DNA from 2 places in the Streptomyces sp. P9(2023) genome. Region 2 is predicted to be linked to the other one. Evidence: riboswitches for the same ligand, from Rfam matches in the RefSeq annotation. Region 2 holds a riboswitch; the other holds the start of a gene.
The links. Region 2 has a riboswitch for S-adenosylmethionine ahead of Q5762_RS06455 (aminotransferase class V-fold PLP-dependent enzyme). Riboswitches for the same ligand answer to the same signal wherever they lie in the genome.
Positions count from the first base shown of each region.

Region 1: another riboswitch for S-adenosylmethionine. It lies ahead of thrC (threonine synthase); the one in region 2 lies ahead of Q5762_RS06455 (aminotransferase class V-fold PLP-dependent enzyme).

Region 1 covers NZ_JAUPWM010000025.1:44,867-53,582, forward strand. The annotation lists gene otsB (trehalose-phosphatase) at 1-17, shown strand, start outside; gene Q5762_RS26110 (trehalose-6-phosphate synthase) at 14-1,459, opposite strand; gene Q5762_RS26115 (hypothetical protein) at 1,469-2,527, opposite strand; gene Q5762_RS26120 (glucosyl-3-phosphoglycerate synthase) at 2,584-3,549, opposite strand; SAM riboswitch class I at 3,671-3,828, shown strand; gene thrC (threonine synthase) at 3,822-5,144, shown strand; gene Q5762_RS26130 (MoaD/ThiS family protein) at 5,174-5,452, shown strand; gene Q5762_RS26135 (cold-shock protein) at 5,885-6,088, shown strand; gene groL (chaperonin GroEL) at 6,411-8,039, shown strand; gene Q5762_RS26145 (SRPBCC family protein) at 8,203-8,670, shown strand; gene Q5762_RS26150 (GNAT family N-acetyltransferase) at 8,667-8,716, shown strand, end outside.
Region 2 covers NZ_JAUPWM010000003.1:336,462-345,177, forward strand. The annotation lists partial or broken gene Q5762_RS06445 (SLC13 family permease) at 21-443, opposite strand; partial or broken gene Q5762_RS06450 (glycerate kinase) at 419-727, shown strand; gene Q5762_RS06455 (aminotransferase class V-fold PLP-dependent enzyme) at 738-2,138, opposite strand; SAM riboswitch class IV at 2,328-2,444, opposite strand; gene trpD (anthranilate phosphoribosyltransferase) at 2,585-3,649, opposite strand; gene Q5762_RS06465 (cytochrome bc complex cytochrome b subunit) at 3,771-5,396, opposite strand; gene Q5762_RS06470 (Rieske 2Fe-2S domain-containing protein) at 5,393-6,445, opposite strand; gene Q5762_RS06475 (c-type cytochrome) at 6,442-7,251, opposite strand; gene Q5762_RS06480 (heme-copper oxidase subunit III) at 7,316-7,936, opposite strand; gene Q5762_RS06485 (hypothetical protein) at 8,114-8,515, shown strand; gene Q5762_RS06490 (Ig-like domain-containing protein) at 8,519-8,716, opposite strand, start outside.

The DNA.
Region 1 (8,716 bases), on a different contig from region 2:
GGGAGGGGGCCGGCTAGGAAACCGGCCCGCGCAGCGCCTCCAGCTGCTCCAGGAACCACCGCTGCGGCGGCAGTGCCGTCGCGGCGGCGGCCAGGCGCTTCGAGCGGTCCGCGCGTTCGGCGGCGGGCATCGTCAGGGCCTTGTGCAGGGCGCGGGCGGTCTCGGAGACGTCGTACGGGTTGACCGTCAGGGCGTCCTCGCGCAGCTCCGCGTAGGCCCCGGCCCCCGTCGAGAGCACCAGCGCGCAGCCGGTCTCCGACACCACCGGGATCTCCTTCGCCACCAGGTTCATCCCGTCGCGGACCGGGTTGATCAGCGCCACGTCCGCAAGCCGGTACGCGGCGAGGGAGCGCGGGAAGTCGTCCCTCACCGACAGCAGCACCGGCTGCCAGTCGTCCGTGCCGAACTCCGCGTTGATCTCCTCCGCCAGCTCCGCCACCGACGCCGTGTACGCGCGATAGACCTCCAGGTCCTGGCGGGAGGGGTACGCCGAGGCCAGGTGGACGACCCGGCCCCGCCACTCCGGGTGCTCCTGGAGCAGCTCCCGGTACGCCAGCAGGCCGCGCACGATGTTCTTCGACAGCTCCGTGCGGTCCACCCGCACGATCGTCTTCCGGTCGCCGACCTCGGCGCGGAGGGCCGCCAGGCGGTCGTCGACCTCGGGGGTGTGGGCGAGCGCGCGGAGGTCGTCGCCGTCGACGCCCAGCGCGAAGACCTTGATCTCGGTGCTCCGCCTCGGCCCGCCCGTCTTCATGTGGTCCACGTGGCGCCGGGGATTCCCGGCCGGCCAGTAACTCTGCGCGATCCCGGTCGGGCTGTCGACGTCTGCGCAGGTCATGAACGACGACGCCCATTCAAAGGTGTGGAAGCCCAGCTCGTCCGCGCCGAGCATCCCCCAGACCAGCTCCTCGCGGATGTCCCCGGGCAGCATCCGCGTGTAGTCCGACGACGCCCACGGCGTGTGCGTGAAGTGGCCGATCCGCAGGTCGGGCCGCAGGTCCCGCAGCATGCCCGGGACAAGGGCCAGGTGGTAGTCCTGCACCAGGACCGCCGCGCCGTCGTCCGCCTGGGCCGCCAGCTCCTCGGCGAAGGCCCGGTTGTAGCTCCGGTACGACTCCCAGCGGCGGCGGAACTCCGCGTCGAAGACCGGCTCGCGCGGCACGTTCCACAGGTGGTGGTGGAGGAACCACAGCACCGAGTTCGCGATCCCGTTGTACGCGTCGGCGTACACCCCCGGGTCGATGTCCAGCATCCGCACGCCCGGCTCGGCGACCCCGCGCCGGACCGCCTCGCGGTCGCCGTCCCCGAGGGCGGCGCACACCCACACGCTGTCCTCGGAGGAGACCGCGCTCAGCCCGGACACGAGACCGCCCCCGCCGCGCCGGGCACTGAGCGTGCCGTCGGCGGCGAGGGCGTACGAGACCGGACCCCGGTTGGACGCCACGAGCACAGAAGCCATGTGGCGAACCTAGCCCGTCGCGTAAACGCTCAAACGTACGTATACGACTCTGGCGAATCCTCGCCGCGTGCCCGCGATGGACAGGTTGTTCGCCTGCTTCGGCGAGACGGCGCCGTCGTCCTCGCTGACGAAGAAGTTGTCGGTGTTGCCGGTGTGGGCCTCGGTGACGTTCCTGCCGTCGACCAGGAACGTGTCGCCCGGCGTGTTCCAGTCGCCCTCGTAGGCCGTCACGCTCGCCCGCGCCTTGCCCGTCGTCCGGTGGAACCCGTCGACGGTGATGGTGGTCGCGGGGGAGGTGGACCGCTGGAGGACGTGCCCGCCGTAGACGTACACGTTCCGCCGGTTTGGCGCGAAGGTCGGCTCGGGGCCCGCGAATTCGTACACCACCGTCAGGGACCAGCCCGCCACACAGCCCCTGCCGTCCGGCGCCCAGATGTTGCCGACCGCCACTTGCGCGTCCGCGCCGGTCACACCCGCGAACGCGGCCGTCACGTCCGACTCGCCGGTGTAGTAGTGCGGGCCGCTCGTCTCCGCCGGGTCGGTCACCATGCTGTCGATCGAGACCGCCGTCGCCGCCCCCGCCCCGACCCTGATGTGCGGCGCGGTGGTGGCGTGGTCGCCGGGCGAGGTCACCACGTCGGCGCCGGAGATGTCGCAGCGCTTCAGCCGCGCCCCGCTCGGCCCCTTGTGCGTGCCGTCGTTGCCGCCCCAGAAGAGCCGGGCGTACGCGACCCTCGCTCCCGCCGGGATCACGACATGGCCGGTGCTGGAGCCGTAACCGGCGGCCATGGAGGCGGTGTTGATCCGCTCCATGACGAAGGTGTTGTTGTTGTCCCTGCCCTGTCCGGCGGCCGAGGTGGCGCAGCGCGCGGCCAGGTCGGCGGGGGCCGTGGGGCAGCCCGTGACCGTGTTGCCGATGGTGGTGAAGTCGCCGTACAGCGACTCGTCGTAGCGCTTGCCGAAGGGCTCCACCACGTCCGCCGCGGCCGGACCGGCGGCGGCGAGCGTGAGCGGGAGCGAGCCGAGCGAGCCGGCGGCGAGGGCGAGCGCCGCCAGCGACGTGGTCATTCGATTTTTGAACCGCATGAAACGGAAATTTAGGCAAAAACGACAATCGTTCTGCGTTACGCCACGCGGCGGTGTGCGTACTCCGCGATCTCGGCCATCGGCGGCCGCTCCTCCGTGTCCACCGCGTACGTCCGCGGCGTGAACCCCGCCTCGCCCCGCTCGAACTGGGTCAGCCGGGGCCGCACCAGATGGCCCCGGGAGAGCCGCAGCTGCGCCGTCCGGTAGATCGCCGCCGCCATCCGGCCCAGCGCCCGCCCGTCCTGATGCCGGTGCTTGCGGACCCCGACGTCCACCTGCGCGAGGGCGTCCAGGCCGACCGTGTGCAGGGCGTCCACCAGCAGGCCCAGCTCCACTCCGTAACCGACCGGGAACGGCAGCCGTTCGAGCAGCGAGCGGCGCGCCGCGTACTCGCCGCCCAGCGGCTGTACGAAACCGGCCAGCTGCGGCCAGTGCAGATTGAGCAGCGGCCGCGCCACCAGCTCCGTCACCCGGCCGCCCTGGCCTGGGGCGTCACCGAGGGGGCGGTCGTACATCGCCTTCACGAAGTCCACGTCCGGGTCGGTGAGCAGCGGGCCGACGATCCCGGTGACGAAATCCGCCGAGAAGTCCCGCAGGTCCGCGTCCACGAAGCAGACGATGTCCCCCTCGGTCGCCATCAGTGACCGCCAGAGCACCTCGCCCTTGCCGGGCACGGCCGGTATCCGGGGGAGGATCGCGTCCCGCGCCACCACCCGCGCCCCGGCCGCCGCCGCGACCTCCGCCGTACGGTCGGTGGAACCGGAGTCGATCACCACCAGCTCGTCGACGAGCGGGACCGCCTCGGTCATCAGCTCGCGCCGGATCACGCGGACGATGTCGCCGACCGTCGCCTCCTCGTTCAGCGCGGGCAGCACGACGCTGACCGTCGTCCCGGGCCTGGTCCCGGGCTTCGTCCCGTGCTTCGCCGCCAGGATCCGGTCGAGCGAACGGTCCGCCACGGACCAGGACCGCCGGGCCAGCCAGCGCTCCACTTCATCCAGCAACGTGATCTCCATCTCGCGGTTCGGACGACCATCTCAACCGTCCATGCCTTCGGTTACAGTCTTGAACAACGCGAACGCCCGATGCATGTCGGGGTGCCGTCCGTGTTCCACAACCGAATACCGCTCATCCAGAGGGGCAGAGGGAAACGGCCCGTTGAAGCCCCGGCAACCCTCCAGCCGGTCTCGTCCGCAGTCGTCCGTACTGCGCCCGCGAGGCTCCCGGCTAGGGAAGGTGCCAAATCCGTCTCATGACGACGTTCGTCATGGGAAAGATGAGGAGAAAGGGCCTCGCCTCCATGGCTGTACAGACTGTTTCCACCAATGCTTCCACCACTGGGTCCGTCGATCTCGGTCCCGCTTCCGGCCTTTCCTGCCGGGAATGCGGTGAAGTCTTCCCGCTCGGCCCGATCTTCGCCTGTGAGCTGTGTTTCGGCCCGCTCGAAGTGAAGTACGACCTCCCCGCCGGCGACCCCGAGGCGCTGCGCAAGCAGATCGAGGCCGGCCCCGCCAACATCTGGCGCTACGCCCCGCTGCTGCCCGTCCCCGCCGACGTCGCCGAGAAGCCGAACCTGAACCCCGGCTGGACCAAGCTCGTCCAGGCCGACAACCTCGCCCGCGAGCTGGGCGTCGAGCCCGGCAAGCTCTTCGTCAAGGACGACTCGGGCAACCCGACGCACTCCTTCAAGGACCGCGTCGTCGCGCAGGCCCTGGAGGCCGCCCGCGCCTTCGGCTTCACCACCCTCTCCTGCTCCTCCACCGGCAACCTGGCCGGCGCCGTCGGCGCCGCCGCCGCCCGGGCCGGCTTCCGCTCCTGCGTCTTCATCCCGCACGACCTGGAGCAGGGCAAGGTCGTCATGGCCGCCGTCTACGGCGGTGAGCTCGTCGGCATCGAGGGCAACTACGACGACGTCAACCGCTTCTGCTCCGAGCTCATCGGCGACCCGCTGGGCGAGGGCTGGGGCTTCGTCAACGTCAACCTGCGGCCGTACTACGGCGAGGGCTCCAAGACCCTCGCGTACGAGATCTGCGAGCAGCTGGGCTGGGTCCTGCCCGACCAGCTGGTGATCCCGATCGCCTCCGGCTCGCAGCTCACCAAGATCGACAAGGGGCTGCAGGAGCTCATCGCGCTGGGCCTGGTCGAGGACAAGCCGTACAAGATCTTCGGCGCGCAGGCGGAGGGGTGCTCGCCGGTGTCGGCGGCCTTCAAGGCCGGCCACGACGTCGTACGGCCCCAGAAGCCGAACACCATCGCCAAGTCGCTGGCGATCGGCAACCCGGCCGACGGCCCGTACGTCCTCGACATCGCGCGCCGGACGGGCGGCGCGGTGGACGACGTGAACGACGAGCAGGTCGTCGAGGCGATCAAGATCCTGGCCCGGACCGAGGGAATCTTCGCCGAGACGGCGGGCGGGGTGACGGTCGGCGTCACGAAGAAGCTGATCGAGGCCGGTCTCATCGACCCGAGCCTGACCACGGTCGTGCTCAACACGGGTGACGGCCTCAAGACCCTGGACGCGGTGGCCGATACCTCGCAGGCGACCGCCACCATCAAGCCGAGCCTCGACGCGTTCCGCGACGCGGGCCTCGCCCACTGACCACCCCTCGTCACGGAAGGCAGCACCACATGAGCGTCAAGGTCCGTATCCCCACCATCCTCCGTACCTACACGGGCGGCCAGGCCGAGGTCCCGGCGGAGGGCGCCACCCTGTCCGAGGTCATCGCCGACCTGGAGAAGAACCACGCGGGCATCGCCGCCCGTGTCCTGGACGACCAGGGCAAGCTGCGCCGCTTCGTCAACGTGTACGTGAACGACGACGACGTGCGCTTCGAGCAGGGCCTGGAGACGGCGACGCCGGACGGCGCGGGCGTCTCGATCATCCCGGCGGTCGCGGGCGGCTGCTGAGCGCTTTGACCGATAGCGCGCCCGCGGGCTCGCTTTACCCGGAGTAACCGAATTGCCCCCTCCCGCTGGAGAAGCGGAGGGGGCAATTCTGCATGGTTGAGCGGGGTAGAGTTGGGGAAGTCCCCCCGGCTCCACTCCGCCGCTCCGTGCCAGGCGCATATGAGAATGCGTCCGCACGTGACAAGAAGCAGCCAAAGTGCACGAACGTTGTGTACCTTCTGCGCGCTTTGCCGGGCCCGACTTGCCCCGGAATTCATTCAATTCTCCGGAATTCTCCTTTACGCCGTGCCCAGAATTCTCGTCCGATTGACCTGTTGCAGAGGGCAGTTGGGCAGATACATTCAGCCGCGGTCGACGCGTTCCGGCGCAGGGTCTGACCCGGGTCCGCGAAGTGCGGGTCCCGCGCAAGGGCCAGTAATAGGGGAGTTAGGCATGGCTCAGGGCACCGTCAAGTGGTTCAACGCGGAGAAGGGCTACGGCTTCATCGCGGTCGACGGTGGTGCGGATGTATTCGTCCACTACAGCGCGATCCAGATGGACGGTTACCGCACCCTCGAAGAGGGTCAGCGGGTCGAGTTCGAGATCTCGCAGGGCCAGAAGGGTCCGCAGGCGGACATGGTCAAGCTCGCCGTCTGAGCACGGCGCGATCGGCCACCACGTACGCATCACGCGTTCTCACGCCGAGGGGTCCGCATCCTGACCAGGATGCGGACCCCTCGTGCGTGTTCGGGCGGGTGCGCGCACAGGGGTTCCGATCACCGAGAGGCGCTTGCACTCTCCTATGCCGAGTGCTAATCATTGCGTTAGCACTCTGAAGGTGAGAGTGCTTACGAGGATCGGGCAGACGAGGTCCGCGGCCAGGTGGGGCAAGGAACCGCCGGGTACGCAGGCCGTCCGTCGCGGGCGTCGGCGCGGTCCTGGAGCGTTATCCACCCCATGTCCGGGAGGACCACTTCACATGGCCAAGATCATCGCGTTCGACGAGGAGGCACGGCGCGGTCTCGAGCGCGGGATGAACCAGCTCGCCGACGCCGTCAAGGTCACCCTTGGCCCCAAGGGCCGTAACGTCGTCCTCGAGAAGAAGTGGGGCGCCCCCACGATCACCAACGATGGTGTTTCCATCGCCAAGGAGATCGAGCTCGAGGACCCGTACGAGAAGATCGGCGCCGAGCTGGTCAAGGAAGTCGCCAAGAAGACGGACGACGTCGCCGGTGACGGTACGACCACCGCGACCGTCCTCGCCCAGGCGCTCGTCCGCGAGGGCCTGCGCAACGTGGCGGCCGGCGCCAACCCGATGGCCCTCAAGCGCGGCATCGAGAAGGCCGTCGAGGCCGTCTCCGGCGCCCTGCTCGAGCAGGCGAAGGATGTCGAGACCAAGGAGCAGATCGCTTCCACGGCCTCCATCTCCGCCGCCGACACCCAGATCGGCGAGCTCATCGCCGAGGCGATGGACAAGGTCGGCAAGGAAGGCGTCATCACCGTCGAGGAGTCCCAGACCTTCGGTCTGGAGCTGGAGCTCACCGAGGGTATGCGCTTCGACAAGGGCTACATCTCGGCGTACTTCGCCACCGACATGGAGCGCATGGAGTCGTCCCTGGACGACCCGTACCTCCTGATCGTCAACTCCAAGATCTCCTCGGTCAAGGACCTGCTCCCGCTCCTGGAGAAGGTCATGCAGTCGGGCAAGCCGCTGCTGATCATCGCCGAGGACGTCGAGGGCGAGGCCCTGTCGACCCTGGTCGTCAACAAGATCCGCGGCACCTTCAAGTCCGTCGCGGTCAAGGCCCCGGGCTTCGGCGACCGTCGTAAGGCCATGCTGAACGACATCGCCATCCTCACGGGCGGCACGGTCATCTCCGAGGAGGTCGGCCTCAAGCTCGAGAACGCGGGCCTGGACCTGCTGGGCCGCGCCCGCAAGGTCGTCATCACCAAGGACGAGACCACGATCGTCGACGGTGCCGGTGACAGCGAGCAGGTCGCCGGTCGCGTGAACCAGATTCGCGCCGAGATCGAGAACAGCGACTCGGACTACGACCGCGAGAAGCTCCAGGAGCGCCTGGCGAAGCTCGCCGGTGGCGTCGCGGTCATCAAGGCCGGTGCCGCGACCGAGGTCGAGCTCAAGGAGCGCAAGCACCGCATCGAGGACGCCGTTCGCAACGCGAAGGCGGCCGTCGAGGAGGGCATCGTCGCCGGTGGTGGCGTGGCCCTGCTCCAGGCTTCCTCGGTCTTCGAGAAGCTCGAGGCGGACCTGTCGGGCGACGAGGCCACCGGTGCCAACATCGTCAAGCTGGCGCTCGAGGCCCCGCTGAAGCAGATCGCCATCAACGCCGGCCTCGAGGGCGGCGTCGTGGCGGAGAAGGTCCGCAACCTGCCCGTCGGTCACGGCCTGAACGCCGCGACCAACGAGTACGTGGACCTCATCGCCGAGGGCATCATCGACCCGGCGAAGGTGACGCGTTCCGCGCTGCAGAACGCGGCCTCCATCGCCGCGCTGTTCCTGACCACCGAGGCCGTCATCGCCGACAAGCCCGAGAAGGCCGGCGCGGCCGCCCCGGGTGGCATGCCGGGCGGTGACATGGACTTCTGAGCTCCGGCTCGGTAGTTCCTCGCTGTATCGCCGTACGCGAAAGCTGTACGCGAAAGCTGTACGCGACTGAGGGCGGCACTCCCTGTGGGGGGTGCCGCCCTCGGGCGTTCGGGGTGATTCGGAGTGATGCTGGGAGGAGGGCCCCGAGAGGCGGGAGCGAGCCATGGTCACGTTGCTGACGACACCGGCCGACCGCGAGCTGGTCATCACCCGCACCTTCGGCGCCCCGCCCGCCCGGGTCTGGCAGGCGTGGACCCGGCCCGAGCACGTCCGCCAGTGGTACGGCGTGGCCGCGATGCCCACGACGATCTGCGACATCGACCTGCGGGTCGGCGGCGCGTGGCGCTGGGGCCAGCGGGCGCCCGACGGCCGGGAGATCGTCTTCTCCGGTACGTACGAGGAGATCCTCCCGAACGAGCGCCTCGTCTACACGGAGGTCTTCGAGCTCATGCCCGGCCCGCCGGTCCACGTCACCCTCACCTTCGACGACACCCCGGACGGCGGCACGGCGCTGACCAGCACCTCGATGTGGCCGTCCTCGGAGATGCGCGACCAGGCGCTGGCGACCGGGATGGAGGCGGGAGTCAAGGAGGAGTACGACCGTCTCGCGGTGTACCTGGAGACGATGTGAGCCTGGTCGTGCCGCGGCTCCCGGCGGGCTCCTTCGAGGTGCGCCC
Region 2 (8,716 bases):
GAGGGTCCCGGGTCCGTGCCCACCGTGCCGAGCAGCAGCAGGCACCGGGTCTCCGCCGTGGTGAGCGGGCCCGAGACCGGGGTGGGGGAGTGCTCCTGGAGGCGCGCGACGGTGATCCGTACCGGCTCGCGCCGGTCAGCGCGGCGGGTGGTCGTCAACAGCACGGTCTCCGCCGCCAGATGGGAGGCGACCACCGCGAGCGGCAGCCCGAGCACCAGCCACTCCACGAAGCCGATCCGCTCACCCGTCCGCTCCAGGAGCAGACTCACCGTGATGAGGTGCGCGCCCGCGCCGATCAGCGTGGCCACCGCCGAGAGCAGCACGACCGTAGGGAAGAGCAGCGCCAGCATCACGACCAGCCTGCGCCGTTCGGCAAGCACCTGCGCTGGTCGGGGGCCTTCCGGCCGGGATACCCGCCGCCCGGCTCGCCCGCGCCGACCTGGTCATCACGGCCGAGGGTGCCCTCGACGGGCAGACCGTCCGGGGCAAGATCCCCGCCGAGGTCGCCCGCCGGGCCAAGGCCCACGGCGTCCCGGTCCTCGCCCTCGCGGGCACCCTCGGCCAGGGCGCCCACCACGTACGGGCGGTGGGGGTGGACGCCTACGGTTCGATCCTGCCGGCCCCGATGGCACTGCCCGAGGCGCTCGACCGCGGCGCGGAGTTCCTCGCCGACGCGGCCGAGCGGTCCCTGCGGATGGTCCTGGTGGGGACCCGGCTGGCGGCCTGAGCTGCAGGTGTCAGCCGCGGTCCGGGACGCAACGGCCGTCCTCGGTGCGGTACTTCCACCGGGCACCGTCCCGGACGAGCTCCTTCACGGCCCGTACGAAACGCTCCACGTGCTCGTCCGGCGTACCGGCACCGAAGCTGACCCGGATGGCGTTGAGCGACTTCTCGCCGGGCGCGGCCTCGGGCGCGCCGCACTCGCCCTGGCTCTGCGGGTCGCTGCCGAGCAGGGTGCGGACCAGCGGATGGGCGCAGAAGAGGCCGTCGCGGACGCCGATGCCGTACTCGGCGGAGAGCGCGGCCGCGAAGTGGGAGCTGTTCCAGCCCTCGACGACGAAGGAGATGACACCGACGCGCGGGGCGTGGTCGCCGAAGAGCGAGAGCACCTTGACCTCGGGGACCTCGGCGAGGCCTTCTCGTACGGTCGCGATGAGGTGGTTCTCGCGGGCGACGAGCTGGTCGAAGCCGGCTTCGGTGAGCGCCTTGCAGGCGGAGGCGATGGAGTAGACGCCGATGACGTTCGGCGAACCGGCCTCGTGGCGGGCGGCGGTGGTGTGCCACTCGACGTCCACGCCGCCGTCGGCACGACGGGCGACCTTCTTCGAGGCGCCGCCACCGGCGAGGTACGGATCGGCGTCCTGGAGCCAGTCGGCACGGCCCGCGAGCACGCCCGAACCGAACGGGGCGTACAGCTTGTGACCGGAGAACGCGACCCAGTCCACGTCCAACTCCCGTACGGAGACCGGGTGGTGGGGCGCGAGTTGCGCGGCGTCGAGGACGATCCGGGCGCCGTGCGCGTGCGCGGCGGCAGCCAGCTCCTTGACCGGCCACAGCTCACCGGTGACGTTCGACGCACCGGTCACGCAGACGAGGGCGGGCCCGTAAGGGTCACGCTCGGCGAGGGCGCGCTCCAGGGTGGCGACGGCCTGGGCGTGCGTACGCGGGGCGTTGAGGTAGGTGACCCGGGCGTCTTGCCACGGCAGGAGCGAGGCGTGGTGCTCGGTCTCGAAGACGAAGACCTGGCAGTCCGCGGGGATCGCGGCGGCGAGCAGGTTGAGCGAGTCGGTGGTGGAGCGGGTGAAGACGACCTGGTCGCCGTCGCGGCAGTCGAGGAACTCGGCGACCGTGAGGCGGCTGTTCTCGAACAGGTCGGTGGAGAGCTGCGAGAGGTACCCGGCGCCCCGGTGGACGCTGCCGTAGTACGGGGCGTACGCGGCGACGTCGTCCCACACCCGCTGCAGGGCCGGCGCGCTGGCGGCGTAGTCGAGCGCGGCGTAGGTGACCTCACCCCCGGTCACGAGCGGCACGGTGACGTCCCGCCCGAGGACCGGGAGCGGAGCGGCACAGCAGGGATCGGCCGATTCGGCGTCCGTGGTGGCGGTGGCGGTGGTGGTGGCGTTCGGGTACGCGGACATGGCGGTATCTCCTGGCAGGACTGGGCAGCGAAGGGCCCGCAGGGCAGCGCGAAGGGGGTGCCTCAGGCGGGTGTTGCCTCAACACACGGTGTTCGTGCGGAGGGTGGGGAAACGGGGCCGAAGGCCCTAACGCATTCGCTTGCTCACGAGACTGCTCCCTTGAGGACCAGGACCCCAGGGGTTGCAAGGGGTCCGCGCTTGCCGTGGACCTTGCTGTCCACGGCCTGGTCTTCACCCGGGGCACCCCGCCACGGACGGAGGGTTGCCGGACAGCAAGCCGGGGCTTCGTAGCTGTCACTCATGACCTGGCCAAGAAGCTATGCCACGTGATCGCACCCGCGCAACCCGTGTCCGGAATCCGGGACGCGAAAAGGGGCCCGGGAATCCCGGACCCCTCCCCCAAGCTCTCCGAGCAGGGGGGACCCCCGTTGCCGCGCGCCCAAGCGCTACGCGTTACTGGCCGCCACCCAGCGCTCCAGCGCCTTCCGCGCCGCCCCCGAGTCGATCGATTCCGCCGCCCGGGCGATCCCCGCGCGCAGCTGCTCCGCCAGGGTGCCCTCCCCCGGGTCCAGCGCGACGAGCGCCGCCGCCGAGTTCAGCAGGACCGCGTCCCGTACCGGACCGGTCTCCCCCGCGAGCAGCCGCCGGGCCACGTCCGCGTTGTACGAGGCGTCGGCGCCGCGCAGCGCCTCCACCGGTACGAGGTCGAGGCCGGCGTCGCGCGGGTCGAAGGACTCCTCCCGCACCGCGCCGTCCCGGACCACCCACACCCGCGAGGTGGCGGTGGTCGTCAGCTCGTCCAGGCCGTCGTCGCCGCGGAAGACCAGCGCGGAGTTCCCGCGCTCGGCGAGCACGCCGGCCACGATGGGCGCCATCAGGGCGTCGGCGACGCCGACCGCCTGGGACCGCACCCGGGCCGGATTGGTGAGCGGGCCGAGGAAGTTGAAGACGGTACGGATGCCGAGCTGGCCGCGGGCGGCGCCCGCGTACCGCAGTGCCGGGTGGAACTTCACCGCGAAGCAGAAGGTGATCCCGACCTCGTCGGCGACCTCGGCCACCCGCTGCGGGGTCAGCTCCAGGTTGACGCCGAGCTTCTCCAGGACGTCCGAGGCACCGCTCGCGCTGGAGGCCGCCCGGTTGCCGTGCTTGACGACCTTGGCGCCGGTGCCGGCCACGACGATCGCGGACATGGTGGAGATGTTGACGGTCTTGGCGCCGTCGCCGCCGGTGCCGACGATGTCGACGGTCCGGCCGGGCACCTCGATCAGGTTGGCGTGCTCGTACATGGCCCGGACGAGTCCGCCGATCTCCTCGACCGTCTCGCCCTTGGCCCGCAGGGCGACCACGAAGCCGGCGATCTGCGCGTCGGTCGCCTCGCCCCGCATGATGCGGTCCATCGCCCAGGCGGTGTCCTCGGCGCTCTGGTCGCGGCCGTCCAGCAGCCCGTTCAGTACGGCCGGCCAGGAGCGGCCCGCCGACGTAGGTCCTCCAGCGGGGGTCGCAGCGCTCATGGCAGCTCCTGGGTCAGTGCGTAACCGATACGACACCACCCTATCGACCCACGGGGACGGCAAAGAGCCCCGTCCATCGAATGGACGGGGCTCCCGCTGTGGCGACCTTCAGGTCAGGCGATCAGTGGTGGCCGTGGCCGCTGGTGATCTCCTTGTACTCCTCGGAGGTCGGCTTGGCGATCTGGTTGTCCTCGCCGTAGTAGCTCTTGCTGAGCCTGACGCGGAGCTTCTCCATGCGACCGACCTTGCGCTCGACGCCGTTCTCGTCGACCAGCGGGCCGAGCTCGGCCGGCTGGTTCTGCTCGTGCGCCGTGAGCTTGTACAGCTCGCCCTGGCTGAGCGGCTGGTGGACCTCGACGAACTCACCGTGCGGCAGGCGCTTGATGATGCCGGACTCGCGTCCGTGCAGCACCTTGTCCTTGTCCCGGCGCTGGAGGCCGAGGCAGATCCGCTTGGTGACGACGAACGCGATGACCGGTCCGGCGAAGAAGAAGATCCGGACGAACCAGGTGATCGAGTTGATCGACAGGTTGAAGTGGGTGGCCCAGATGTCGTTTCCACCACCGACGAGCATGATCATGTACGCCGTGATCCAGGCGACACCGAAGCCGGTGCGCGTCGGAGCGTTGCGCGGGCGCTGCGCGATGTGGTGCTCTCGCTTGTCGCCGGTGATCCAGGACTCGATGAACGGGTAGACCGCGATCGCCGCGAGGACCGCCGGGAAGATCGCCAGCGGGATCATCACGCCCAGGACGAGCGTGTGGCCCCAGAGGTTGATCTCCCAGCCCGGCATGACACGGATCAGCCCCTCGGCGAAGCCCATGTACCAGTCGGGCTGGGCTCCGGTGGAGACCTGGTCAGGACGGTAGGGACCGATCGCCCAGATCGGGTTGATCGTGGCGATCGCGGCCATGACCGCGAGGACACCGAAGACCAGGAAGAAGAAGCCTCCGGCCTTGGCCATGTAGACCGGCAGCAGCGGCATGCCGACCACGTTCTTGTTGGTCCGGCCGGGGCCCTCGTACTGCGTGTGCTTGTGGAAGAACACCAGGATGAGGTGGGCGACCACCAGGCCGAGCATGATGCCGGGCAGCAGCAGGACGTGCGCCGAGTAGAACCGGGCCACGAAGTCGCCGCCGGGGAACTCCCCGCCGAACAGGAACATCGACAGGTACGTGCCGATGATCGGCACGGACAGGATCGCGCCCTGCATGAAGCGGACACCGGTGCCGGAGAGCAGGTCGTCCGGGAGCGAGTAACCGGTGAAGCCGGTGAACATGCCCAGGAAGAACAGCAGGAAGCCGAACAGCCAGTTGATCTCACGCGGCTTGCGGAACGCGCCGGTGAAGAACACGCGCATCATGTGCACGAACATCGCCGCGAGGAAGACCAGTGCGCCCCAGTGGTGGATCTGCCGGATGAGCAGACCGCCGCGCACATCGAAGGAGATGCGCATGGTCGAGTTGAACGCCTCGGACATCAGCTGTCCCTGGAGCGGGACGTAGCTGCCGTCGTACTCCACCTCGTTCATCGACGGGTGGAAGAACAGCGTCAGGTACACACCCGTCAGGATGATGACGATGAAGCTGTAGAGCGCGACCTCACCCAGCATGAAGGACCAGTGGTCCGGGAAGATCTTCCGCATGTTGGCCTTGGCCAGGGAGTAGATCCCGAGGCGGCCGTCGGCCCAGTCGGCGACCCGCTCGCCGGCTGGTGCCTTCTTCTTCGTATCGGTCACAGTGCTCATCCGCGCTCCCAGAAGGACGGGCCGACGGGCTCGTCGAAGTCGCCGAGCGCCTCCAGGTTGCCCTTGTCGTTCACGCCGATCCGCAGCTGCGGGAGGGCGTGACCGGCCGGGCCGAAGATGACGCGGGCGCCGTCGGAGAGGTCGAAGGTGGACTGGTGGCACGGGCAGAGCACGTGGTGGGTCTGCTGCTCGTACAGGGAGATCGGGCACCCCACGTGGGTGCAGATCTTCGAGAAGGCGACGATGCCGTCGTGCGACCACTCCAGCTCGCGCTTGTCCTTGATGTCGTCCGGCTGGATGCGGACGATCATCAGGGCGGCCTTGGCGATCTGGATCTGGAAGTCTTCGTCGTGCACCGACAGACCCTCGGGCATCGCGAAGGTCAGCGAACCGACCGCGACGTCCTCGGGACGCAGCGGCTCGTCCGTGTTCATGTTGATGAGCTGCTTGCCGTTGGCCCACAGGGTGGTCCGGAGCTTCTTCTCGGGCAGCGGGCCCATGTCACGCAGCAGCACGATGCCGGAGAGCGGTACGAGCGACAGCGCGCCGAACATCGTGTTGCGGATGAGCTTGCGACGGCCCATGCCCGACTCGGCGGCACCGGCCGCGAAGTCCGCCATGACCTTCGACTTGGTTTCCGGCGACGCCTCGATCGGGTGGCGCTCGTCGGCGATCTCGACGTCGGACATCAGGGTGCGGGCCCAGTGGACCGCGCCCGCGCCGATGAAGAAGAGCGCGGCGCCGAGGGTCAGACCGAGCGAGAAGTTGAGTGCGGACACCCGGCCGAACGGCCAGATGTACACGATCTTGTCGACCGGGAAGATCACGTACGCCGCGATGAAGCCGACGGTGGCCAGCATCGACAGCGTGAACATGAAGGCGACCGCACGCTCGGACCGCCTGGCGGCCCGCTCGTCGATGTCCTGGATGCGCGGCTTGTGGGGCGGGAGGCCCGGGTCCGCGAACGGGTCGTCGAGGACCGTCACCGCGCCGTGCGCGGTGTCCTGCTCAGCGGGCAGGTTCTCTTCTGGAATCTCTTGGCTGCTCATGACTTCTTGGCCTTAGCGGTGTGGGCCGCGACCCAGACGGCAACTGCGATCAGCGCACCCAGGCCGAAGACCCATGCGAACAGACCCTCGCTGACCGGGCCGAGGCCGCCGAGCGAGAGCCCGCCGGGGTTGTCGGCCTTTACACCGTTGACGGCCTGGACGTACGCGATGATGTCCTTCTTCTCCTGCTCCGGCATGGACGTGTCCGGGAAGGAGGGCATGTTCTGCGGGCCGGTCTGCATGGCCTCGTACAGGTGCTTCGGGCTCACGCCTTCGAGGTCCGGGGCGTACTTGCCGTTCGTCAGCGCGCCGCCCTTACCGGTGAAGTTGTGGCACTGGGCGCAGTTGGAACGGAACAGGTCGCCGCCCTTGGCGATATCGGCGCCGTCGGGGCTGTACTGGCCCGCCTTCGGCGTGATCGGGCCGGCGCCGAGGGAGGCGATGTACGCCGCGAGCTGATCGATCTCAGCCTGCGAGTAGATGACCTTCTTCCTCGGCACCTGGGCGCCCGGCTGCTGGGCCGGCATGCGGCCCGTGCCGACCTGGAAGTCGACGGCGGCCGAGCCGACGCCGACCAGGGACGGGCCGTCAGTGGTGCCCTGACCGCCGGTTCCGTGGCAGGTTGCGCAGCCGACGGCGTAGAGCTTCTTGCCCTCCTCGATGGCGAGGGACTGGGCGGTTACATCGGCCTTCGCCGTGCCCGCGGGCGCGAACGCGGCGTACAACCCCCCAGTGGCCGCCAGCGCGAGGAGTAGGACGACGACCGCCGCCAGCGGATGGCGTCGTCGTGCGGAGAGCTTTTTCACGGATTACCCCGGTGTCAGGATCTTCTGCGTCGATGCTTGCTGGATGTCTCGGGTCCGGGACCCGTTACTTGATCATGTAGATCGTGGCGAAGAGGCCGATCCAGACGACATCGACGAAGTGCCAGTAGTAGGACACGACGATGGCGGCGGTTGCCTGCTCGTGAGTGAACCTCTTGGCCGCGTACGTCCTGCCGAGGACCAGCAGGAAGGCGATGAGACCGCCTGTCACGTGCAGGCCGTGGAAGCCGGTGGTCAGGTAGAACACCGAGCCGTAGGGGTCGGAGGACAGCGAGAGGCCGTCCTTCTTGACCAGCTCGGTGTACTCGAACACCTGGCCACCGATGAAGATGGCACCCATCACGAACGTGACGATGAACCACGCCCGGAGCTTCTTCACATCGCCCCGCTCGGCGGCGAAGACGCCGAGCTGACAGGTGAGGGAGGAGAGCACCAGGATCGTGGTGTTCGTCGCCGAGAACGGGAAGTTCAAGGCCGAGGCCTTTTCCGACCAGTACTCGGCGCCCATCACGGATCGCAGGGTGAAGTACATCGCGAAGAGGGCCGCGAAGAACATCAGCTCGGAACTCAGCCAGATGATGGTTCCGACGCTGGTGAGGTTCGGTCGATTGACCGAGGGGTGCGCGTGCCCGGTTTCTACTGTCGTTACTGTCGCCACGACCGACATTATGTCGGTCGCTTATCCCGCCCTCACTCCGGGGGGTGCCGTTCGGAGTGTCAGGGGCGTGTGTCCAGCCCGAACGGCCCATCGAAGCGGCCTCCCTGGCGGTGTCGTACCGGTGTTGACGGCGTGTGGGACGGAGTAGCATCCCGCGCATCGGTTGATGACCTTCACGGAGGAACGATGCAGTCGAGCGCCACGGTCCTGGTCTACAGCGACGACGCGAACACGCGGGAACAGGTGCGGCTTGCCGCGGGTCGCAGGCCCGCGGCCGACGTTCCGCCGGTCGAGTTCATCGAGTGCGCGACACTCCCGGCCGTGCTCGCGCGCCTTGAGGAGGGCGGGATCGACGTCTGCGTCCTGGACGGCGAGGCCGTCCCGGCGGGCGGGATGGGCGTGTGCCGGCAGATCAAGGACGAGGTCTTCCACTGCCCGCCGGTGCTGCTCCTCATCGGCCGCCCGCAGGACGCCTGGCTGGCCACCTGGAGCCGCGCGGACGCCGCGGTCACCCTTCCGGTGGAACCGGTCGAGTTCGCGGCGTCCCTGGCCGCGCTGCTCCGTTCGCGGCTGTCCATCGACGCCTGACGGCTAGATGGACGGCTGCAGGCGGGTCGGGGCGGGCTGGTAGGCGGCGCTCTTGGCGTCGGCCACCAGGGCGCTGCCCTGACGCCACTTGTCCCAGGCCAGGTTCCAGTCGCCGAAACCGTTCCCGAACGGGTCCATCGTGTCGCCGATGCTGTTGACGGTCTGCACGATGTCGCCCGGACGGACGGTCTCGAAGAACCA